One region of the Paenibacillus andongensis genome, then DNA from elsewhere that is predicted to be linked to it. Evidence: riboswitches for the same ligand, from Rfam matches in the RefSeq annotation. Region 1 holds a riboswitch; the other holds the start of a gene.
The links. A riboswitch is a leader RNA that binds a small molecule or an ion and turns the genes downstream of it on or off. The one in region 1 is predicted to bind ZMP and ZTP.
Positions count from the first base shown of each region.

Region 2: another riboswitch for ZMP and ZTP. It lies ahead of rpiB (ribose 5-phosphate isomerase B); the one in region 1 lies ahead of NYR53_RS25585 (bifunctional 5,10-methylenetetrahydrofolate dehydrogenase/5,10-methenyltetrahydrofolate cyclohydrolase).

Region 1 covers NZ_CP104467.1:5,703,921-5,708,133, forward strand. Annotated here, with positions in the region: gene NYR53_RS25580 (FAD-dependent oxidoreductase) at 1-1,661, shown strand, start outside; ZMP/ZTP riboswitch at 1,747-1,826, shown strand; gene NYR53_RS25585 (bifunctional 5,10-methylenetetrahydrofolate dehydrogenase/5,10-methenyltetrahydrofolate cyclohydrolase) at 1,889-2,740, shown strand; gene NYR53_RS25590 (hypothetical protein) at 2,867-3,046, shown strand; gene NYR53_RS25595 (hypothetical protein) at 3,346-3,546, shown strand; gene NYR53_RS25600 (hypothetical protein) at 3,588-3,797, opposite strand; gene NYR53_RS25605 (M14 family metallopeptidase) at 3,900-4,213, opposite strand, start outside.
Region 2 covers NZ_CP104467.1:36,405-40,617, reverse strand. Annotated here, with positions in the region: gene glyA (serine hydroxymethyltransferase) at 1-1,241, opposite strand, end outside; gene NYR53_RS00195 (TIGR01440 family protein) at 1,301-1,906, opposite strand; gene rpiB (ribose 5-phosphate isomerase B) at 1,922-2,380, opposite strand; ZMP/ZTP riboswitch at 2,484-2,564, opposite strand; gene NYR53_RS00185 (low molecular weight protein arginine phosphatase) at 2,641-3,234, opposite strand; gene NYR53_RS00180 (manganese efflux pump MntP) at 3,296-3,856, opposite strand; gene NYR53_RS00175 (L-threonylcarbamoyladenylate synthase) at 3,921-4,213, opposite strand, start outside.

The DNA of each region.
Region 1 (4,213 bases):
CAAAAGACGCAGGCCGACCGGTCAAATATATCGCACCAAGCTTCGCGAAAGACATCACACAAACCTCCATTCCCATGAAGCGAGTCATTCGCAGCGGCGATAATGGATGCGCTTATTGGTGGATTGAATGGGGCGGTGAGCATGATGTTGTTCATGAAAATGAGCGAATCCGCGATGAGCTGTCCTCCGTCATCTACGGCATTTGGGATTATATCAAAAATTCCGGTAAATTCGAGAGTGAAAACCTGACGCTCGAATGGATCGGCTCCATTCCGGGGAAAAGGGAATATCGTCGTTTTGTTGGAGACTACGTACTGAATCAGAACGATATCATCGCACAGGAGCTGTTTGAAGACCGTGTCGCGTTCGGCGGCTGGTCCATCGATTTACATCCACCGCAGGGGATGTATGCCACAGCCAAAGGATCTAAACATATGCATATGGACGGCAGTTACCATATCCCGTTCCGTTCTCTCTACTCCGTCAACGTGACGAATATGCTGATGGCGGGACGCAACATCAGCGCGTCCCACGTGGCCTTTGGCACGACGCGCGTCATGGCGACATGTGCCGTCATAGGCGAAGCCGCGGGCACAGGAGCAGCGCTCTGCGCGGCAAAGGGCATCTCCCCCCGTGAGCTGCACAGCAGCCACTTGAGCGAGCTTCAGCAGACGCTGCTTCGACAGGATGCAGCCGTCCTCGGTCTGAAGAACGCGGATGCAGCAGACCTCGTGCTCCGCGCTGAAATGACAGCGTCCAGCACCTTGACGCGACTTGCGCTTGAGCAATCTGCGTCGGTGCTGCCGCTCAGCGCGCATGTGGCGCTTCTCGTGCCGGCAGATCCGTTCATTGACGGCATTGAGCTGCTGCTGGATGCTTCGGAAGCTACGGAGCTTACAGTCGAGCTCTGGAGCACTGGGAAGCCGCAGAACTACGTCCCCCATACACAGGTGACGTCCATTCAAATAGCAGTCGCTAAGGGTACTCAGCAATGGGTAAATGCTGCACTTTCTTGGCATCCTGAAGCCGCTCAGAACGCTTTTGTCATTCTCAGAAGCAACCCTGCGCTTTCCGTCCATCTATCCGCCAAACCACAAACGGGCGTGCTTTCCTTCAAGCATGATGCTGCATCAGCAAATGCCGTAGATTTCGGTGATATGCATCATCATCAGCCGGTCATTGATTGGAGCGCGCATGCCTTCATTCGGAAGCCAATCTGCTTCCGTCTGCTCTCGCCCACTTCCGCATTCGCAGCCGATAAAGCTGCCGATGGGTATAAGCGTCCTTACGGAGGCCCTCACCTATGGTCGTCGGCTGGCCTTGAGGTCTCTCAGTCTGAATGGCTTGAAGTCAGTTGGCCAGAGACAGTGCGGATTCGCAGCGTACATCTCACTTTCAATGATGATGTGAACGAAGATTTAATTAATTTGCATCATCATCGGACGGAATTCGAGATCATTCCTGAACTGGTCAAAGACTATAAACTTCAAGCCTTCATCAGCGGTGACTGGACCACAGTGGCTGAAGGGCTCGATAATCATACGCGCAATCATGTTCATCTGTTGCCGAAAGCTGTGACGACTGATCGACTTCGGGTGGTAGTTGAAGCCGCGAACGGGACGGAACGGGCAGAGATTGTAGAAATCCGTTGTTATGGTTGATGGTTATTCAAGACAAACAAAAACACCCGTAAACATTTTAAGAGTTGCATATTCCATAACCTGCCATTATGATTAGATCAATTAAAAGTTGATGTGTGACTGGCGAAGCATGGATACCCATGAGGAAGCACATTGATGTTACAGCCGTACGCCTGGGCAGAGGTAAGGGGGATTCATCCCCCTTACCTCTTTGTGTTTTTACAAACAAATGAAGGGTTGAGGGTAAAATGAATGCTGAAACATTAATTTTGGATGGTACACGCGTCGCGAAAAGCATGAAAGAAACATTAGTCGAAAGAATCAAGCACCTGACTGCAAAAGGAATCTTACCATGTTTAGCTACGATACTTGTTGGCGATGACCCTTCTTCCGAAACCTATGTACGTATGAAAAGCAGCGCATGCAAGCGGCTAGGCATTGATTCCAGACGAATCCACCTCAATAAAGCAACTACAACAGAGGAGCTAATTGCTGTAATCCAACAATTAAACGCGGATCCTCAGGTCCATGGTATTTTATTGCAGCATCCGGTTCCACATCATATTGATGAAAGAGCCGCGTTTGAAGCCATTCAGATCGAAAAAGATGTGGATGGTGTAACCATGCAGGGCTTTGCTCAAAATGCTTTTGGAATGGCCAGCTTTCCATCCTGTACGCCAGCCGCCATTCTATCCATTCTCGATTATTATCAGATTCCAATTGAAGGCAAGCACGCGGTAATCGTTGGCCGGAGTCCTATTCTAGGTAAACCCGTATCGCTTATGCTGCTGAATCGAAACGCAACCGTCACCATTTGCCATTCGAAAACGAAGAATCTCCCCCTCATCATCGGATTGGCTGATATTGTCGTTGCAGCAGTTGGTAAACCTGCATTTATTCAAGGAGCATGGATTAAGGAAGGCGCAATCGTAATGGATGCCGGGTACAATGCTGGGAATGTTGGCGATGTTGATTATAAGGCTTGTCACATTAAAGCTAGCGCTATTACACCTGTACCAGCCGGAATTGGCCCGGTGACCATTGCGATGCTGCTCAAACACACTGTCATTGCTGCCGAAAAAAGCAAAATGTTAACCTAAGGTTCCGACATTCTTTTTTCTAAAATAGGTCTTAATAACCCTTGCTTAACCTAACATGGTGTGTTATATTAAAAGTGCGTCAAATCAAGGTTTCCACTTCAAAAAGTTGACATAGGAGTGATACAAATGCCCAACAATTCCGTTCAAATCCCGCAAGGTGAAGAATTAATTCGTGTAGAAATGACTGTTAAGGAAGCGCTTGCATTGACAGGCACTAAATTTAACCAAAACCACAAATTAGAGACAGATGCAATCAAGAAGGTAAAACAATCCTTAGAAGATAAATTGCTACCACCTAACCATTAATCCATACTCTTTCATCGCACATAGCCCTGACGAACGATTTCTAATCGCTCGCGGGGCTTTTTTCTATGTTCAAAAAGAATTATTTCGGGTATCTCATTTTTATCGTATCAAATTCAGCCGAATGCTTATAATAATCTCGCACCGCCCAAAATCCTACATTTTAAGGAGTGAACAACCAAATGTCAGAAGATCATAAGCAGCAAGGGCACGCCAGACAAAATACTACGACACGTACAACAGATCAAAAAAGCAACAAGAAAGGCAAGAAATAACGATATTCCACTTCAGGAGGCCGATATATGCTCGATCAGTTAGAAAGCAATTATGACTGTGCGAATGCGGGCTCTGACCTGCATAGTTTAAAACAAGAACTTGAACAATTCCAAGGGCAAGCAGCCTCTTCCGACAAAGAACAAGAAGAGCATCGGAATCGACTTGAGAATCAAATTCGGTTTATAGAAAATAAGTGTTCCATTCCAAGCGAACATATCCCGCAATGAAGAAAGTCCACGCCTTAGATAACAGGGCGTGGACTTTTGCATTAGTTGACTTTTCTTCTTGTCAAAATACACGGAACGCCTTTACCGACGGCTCCTGGCTCCGACATCATGGCCAAATACCGAAGTCCTCTTGTGCACGGTGTCTTACAAACCGCACATGTGGACGACTCCACAAGCCTCATCGTGTATTGTACTCTGGATGAAAGTTCTTTCTTCTTGGATGCCTTGCCTTTCCCTTTAGGTGGTGCCATATCCACGCCTCCCAACAGTTTCCTTCCTTCAGTATATGAAGTCTGGGCGGAACGGTTCTTGGGAAGCATGTTCAAGTTCGTTGTACTTGTCTATGGCAAATTTTAAAATTCCATTGCTGTTAATAGGATCGGAACCAATTCCTCATAGAGGGATGCGAAGGATTCCACAGGCAGGGGATTTACCCCAAATCCTACTTCAACAGTAAAACCGGGTCTACGAAATTGTTGGATGAACCAGTCTTTGTAACCCGCGTCACTATCCGTTAGTTTAACCGCCTCATAGTTGCTCGCTATGGCAAGCCGCTCAGCAAGTGCCTCAGATTCCGGCGGCTCATAGTCGCGATAATTCCAATAAATCTCCCTACCTTGGGTATGCAGCGCTACGACAAGCTCAAAATCATGGCATTCTGTAAATT
Region 2 (4,213 bases), 2.0 Mb from region 1:
AACCCTGGGTAGAGCGGAAACTGAGCTGTCAGGTCTTTCACTAAACCGCGCGCTTTCTCAAGAACAGCTTCGTCTTTCGGGTTTTTCAAGGTAAGTCCAATCACTTTCGCGATTGTTTTCATCGCTTCTTCATTCATTCCACGGGATGTTACTGCCGGTGTACCTAGACGGATACCACTAGTAATGAACGGACTTGTTGGGTCAAAAGGAATCGCGTTTTTGTTTGCTGTAATACCGATTTCGTCTAGAACATGTTCAGCGTCTTTACCTGAAATGTTCAAGTTGCGCAAATCGATCAGCATCAAGTGGTTATCTGTACCACCGGAAACAAGGTTAATACCTTCAGCTGTTAAAGCAGTCGCCAATGCTTGCGCATTGTTGATTACGTTTTGTCCGTATGTTTTGAAATCTGGTTGCAGAGCTTCACCGAAGGAAACAGCTTTTGCTGCAATCGTATGCATCAAAGGACCACCTTGGGTACCAGGGAAAACCGCTTTATCGATCGCTGCTGCCCAAGATTTGCGCGTAAGAATCATACCGCCGCGAGGACCGCGAAGTGTTTTGTGCGTTGTAGTCGTTACGAAATGTGCGTGCGGCACTGGGTTCGGATGCAAACCAGCAGCAACAAGACCCGCGATATGAGCCATATCGACGAAGAACAACGCGCCCACATCATTAGCGATGGAAGCCAATGCTTCGAAATCGATCGTGCGCGGGTAAGCACTTGCGCCAGCTACGAGCATGCGAGGCTTGTGTTTGAATGCAGCTTTACGAACATCGTCGTAATCAATGCGGAAATCTTTTTCGCTTACGCCGTAAGCTACGAAGTTGTACAGAATACCGGATGCATTCACAGGGCTACCGTGCGTTAAGTGACCACCGTGTGCCAGGTTCATACCCAGAACCGTATCTCCAGGGTTTAGAGCTGCCAGGTAAACAGCCATGTTGGCTTGTGCACCGGAATGCGGTTGAACGTTCGCGTGCTCAGCACCGAAAAGCTCTTTTGCACGATCGCGAGCGATATCTTCTACGATGTCTACGTGCTCGCAGCCGCCATAGTATCTTTTGCCTGGGTAGCCTTCTGCATATTTGTTCGTTAGCACCGTACCCATAGCTTCAAGAACAGCTTGGCTTACGATGTTTTCGGATGCAATAAGTTCAATTTTGTCACGTTGACGGGCAAGCTCAAGGTTCATGGCTGCTACAATTTTAGGATCTTGTTTGCTCAAAAAGTTTGTCATATTAAATTCCTCCTACAGGATAGTCTTATTTGTTAAGTCTTTATTCATTGAGGTAATGACTAGCAATCCGCATCAGGTGCGGCTGTTTGATAGAGTTGTTCCGCTTCATCAAGTAGGTATACAGCTCTTGTACCGCCAATCAGCTTAGGCCGAGTAAAAGCCATCGTTACATAGGCATGGCCAATGTACGTTACTTGCGGTCTTGCTGGCACAGCAACAGGGCGCAGATGCATCCCGATGAGCGTGCTGCCAATATCGATTCCGGCATGTGCCTGAATCGTCTCTACAACGACCGGCTTCGCGAAATGCCGGTACGCATAGGAGGCCATCGAGCCTCCGGCCCTTGGCACCGGAATGACAGAGACAGGCTCAAGCTGAGGTGAATGCGATAGCAGCTCTTCCTCAATTACGATCGCACGGTTCAAATGCTCGCAGCATTGAAAGGCTAAGTGCAGCCCGAACTCGATGCTTATTCGCTGCGCCGTTTCAAAAATCGGCTTAGCCGCATCCAGCGTACCCGATGTACCGATCCGATGCCCGAGAATTTCACTCGTACTCGTTCCGATAATCAGAATTTGACCTGATCGTAGATTGCCGACTTTGACCAATTCCCGAAGATTCGTTTCCAAAGCCTCGGCAACATTAGAAAGAATGGAATCTGTCATCATGATCCCTCGTTCCTATGGGTGCAGTGTGAAACGGTCTTCGATACTTTGCACTTTGTTAATGCGATTCTGGTGACGAACACCTTGGGAAAACTCGGTTTCGAGCCAGATTTTCACGATTTCCTCTGCAACACCTGGTCCAATAACTCGTTCACCTAGGGCAAGCACGTTCGTATCATTGTGCTCACGCGTCGCTTTTGCTGAAAAAAGATCATGCACAAGTGCACAGCGGATGCCCGGAACCTTATTCGCGGCAATCGACATCCCGATACCCGTTCCGCAAATCAGAATACCTTTGTCAGCTTCACCTGAAACTACTTGCTCGCAAACTTGAAGCGCGTAGTCGGGATAATCGACCGAATCTGCACAGCTGCAGCCATAATCGATGACTTGGTGACCTAATGACTCAATAAAAGGAATGATAACATCTTTCAAACGATAGCCTGCATGATCAGCACCTAAAGCAATTTTCATGAATAGAACGCTCCTTTGCTTGTTCGAATTCGACCATCCTATTATATCCCAAAGCTCACCAGAAAACGAAAAAAAGAGCGGACACGCTAGAAAACGCGCGTTGCTCTTTTGCCCAGGCGACCGGCCGTATAGCTCAATGCTCCACTGTGGTTACTCCCACTCGTCGCCAGTTACATTGAGTCTTGATTGGTACCTTTATTTTATCGCATTCTACCCCATGTGTAAAGATATATCCTCAATTCGTATATCTAGAACCTGAGTTATTTGGAGTCTTCATTTCGTGCACGTATTTTCTGAACCAACTTATCTAAACTCCTGCTGATCTCCTCAGCCGTTTGTCGGTAAATCTCTATGGGTCCTCCGAACGGGTCCGAAATATCAAAGTCAGGAATTGCATGTTCAAGCTTGTAAATACGGCTTCTTTCTTCTATAGACACTGCTTGGGAAAGAGCCTGTTTGAGCTGAAGCTCCGTAACGAGCTGCTCCCTTTCCTCAATCGCTTGTAAAATATGAGCATCATCCTCGACGTACTCTTTGAGCGTAAAAGTTTTCTCAATCGCTCCCGGAAACCGCTGTATGACAGTACGCTTATGACCCATCGTCATCGTCAAAATGAGATCAGCCCAATTCACTTCAGACTCTTGGATCGCCAAAGAATGAATGGGCTCCTTGAAGCCCGCTTCCTGTAAAAGCGATTCACTATTTCGGGAGATTGGACCGCCCGTCACCGCGGATACCCCTGCTGAGCGAACCTCCGCCGCAAGCCCTTCTTGGTGCACCCTGATACGCAGCAAACCTTCTGCTAATGGACTGCGGCACGTATTTCCTGTACAGACAAATAGAATTCGCAACATGATTCCCTCCTCCTTAACATAAGCATAAGCTAAGACGAAAATTGTCTTTACCCCTATTGTATCATAGTAAAAACTTGATCCCAAACGTGAGCAAAATAAGCCCGCCAAACGCCTCGCCATACTCACCTACCCAACCGCTGACCCGCCTGCCAACTAACAAACCGGCGATGGAAAGCAAGCCCCCAAACAGACCAAATATCAGCACCGTCAGCACAATATCTGTAGCAAACATACCTAGGGATACACCAACAGAGAATGAATCGATACTGACACTAAGAGAGAAGATCGTCAGGCCCCATACGGACCTATGATCAAAAGATGTCGCTTGTTCTCCACGAATCGAACTATATACCATATGCGAACCCAGCAGAATGAGTAAACATCCCCCAGCCGCTGTAGCGACATTTCCGAGCAGCAATGAAACATATTGCCCCATAAACATACCCATCAAAGGCATGAGAACGTGAAATAGTCCAATCACCATGCTAATTTTCATAATATCAATCAAACGAATACCCTTCATCCCTATGCCAATCCCTAAGGAAAAAGCATCTAGGCCCAAAGCAATCGCCATAATAATAATTGTTACCAGCTGCCCAAATTCCACCCCAGATGCGAGCATAGCGCTATCCCCCTTGTCCACGTTTCTCTCTCAAGATATGCGGACAAACAGGGAATCATGCTAGCTAAACACGTACAAGCCGATGACCGGCTGCTTTACGAAGTCGATTCATAATCGCAAGGCCAATCCCCGTTTCTGGACAACCCTCTGCAGTAATATATTGAATGCCTTTTTGATCAAATTGCCTTAATGCAGCATAAAGATCATGAGCAATTGTTTCCGGTTGCGATAACGAGCCGCAGGCAATAACCAAGTCAGCATGGTAACGTGAAGCTCTTTCTTCAAAAGTAAGAATACCCGTTGACTCGCCTCGTGTTTTGGCAGCATCAATATCGTTTTGAATCCATTCAGCAACCG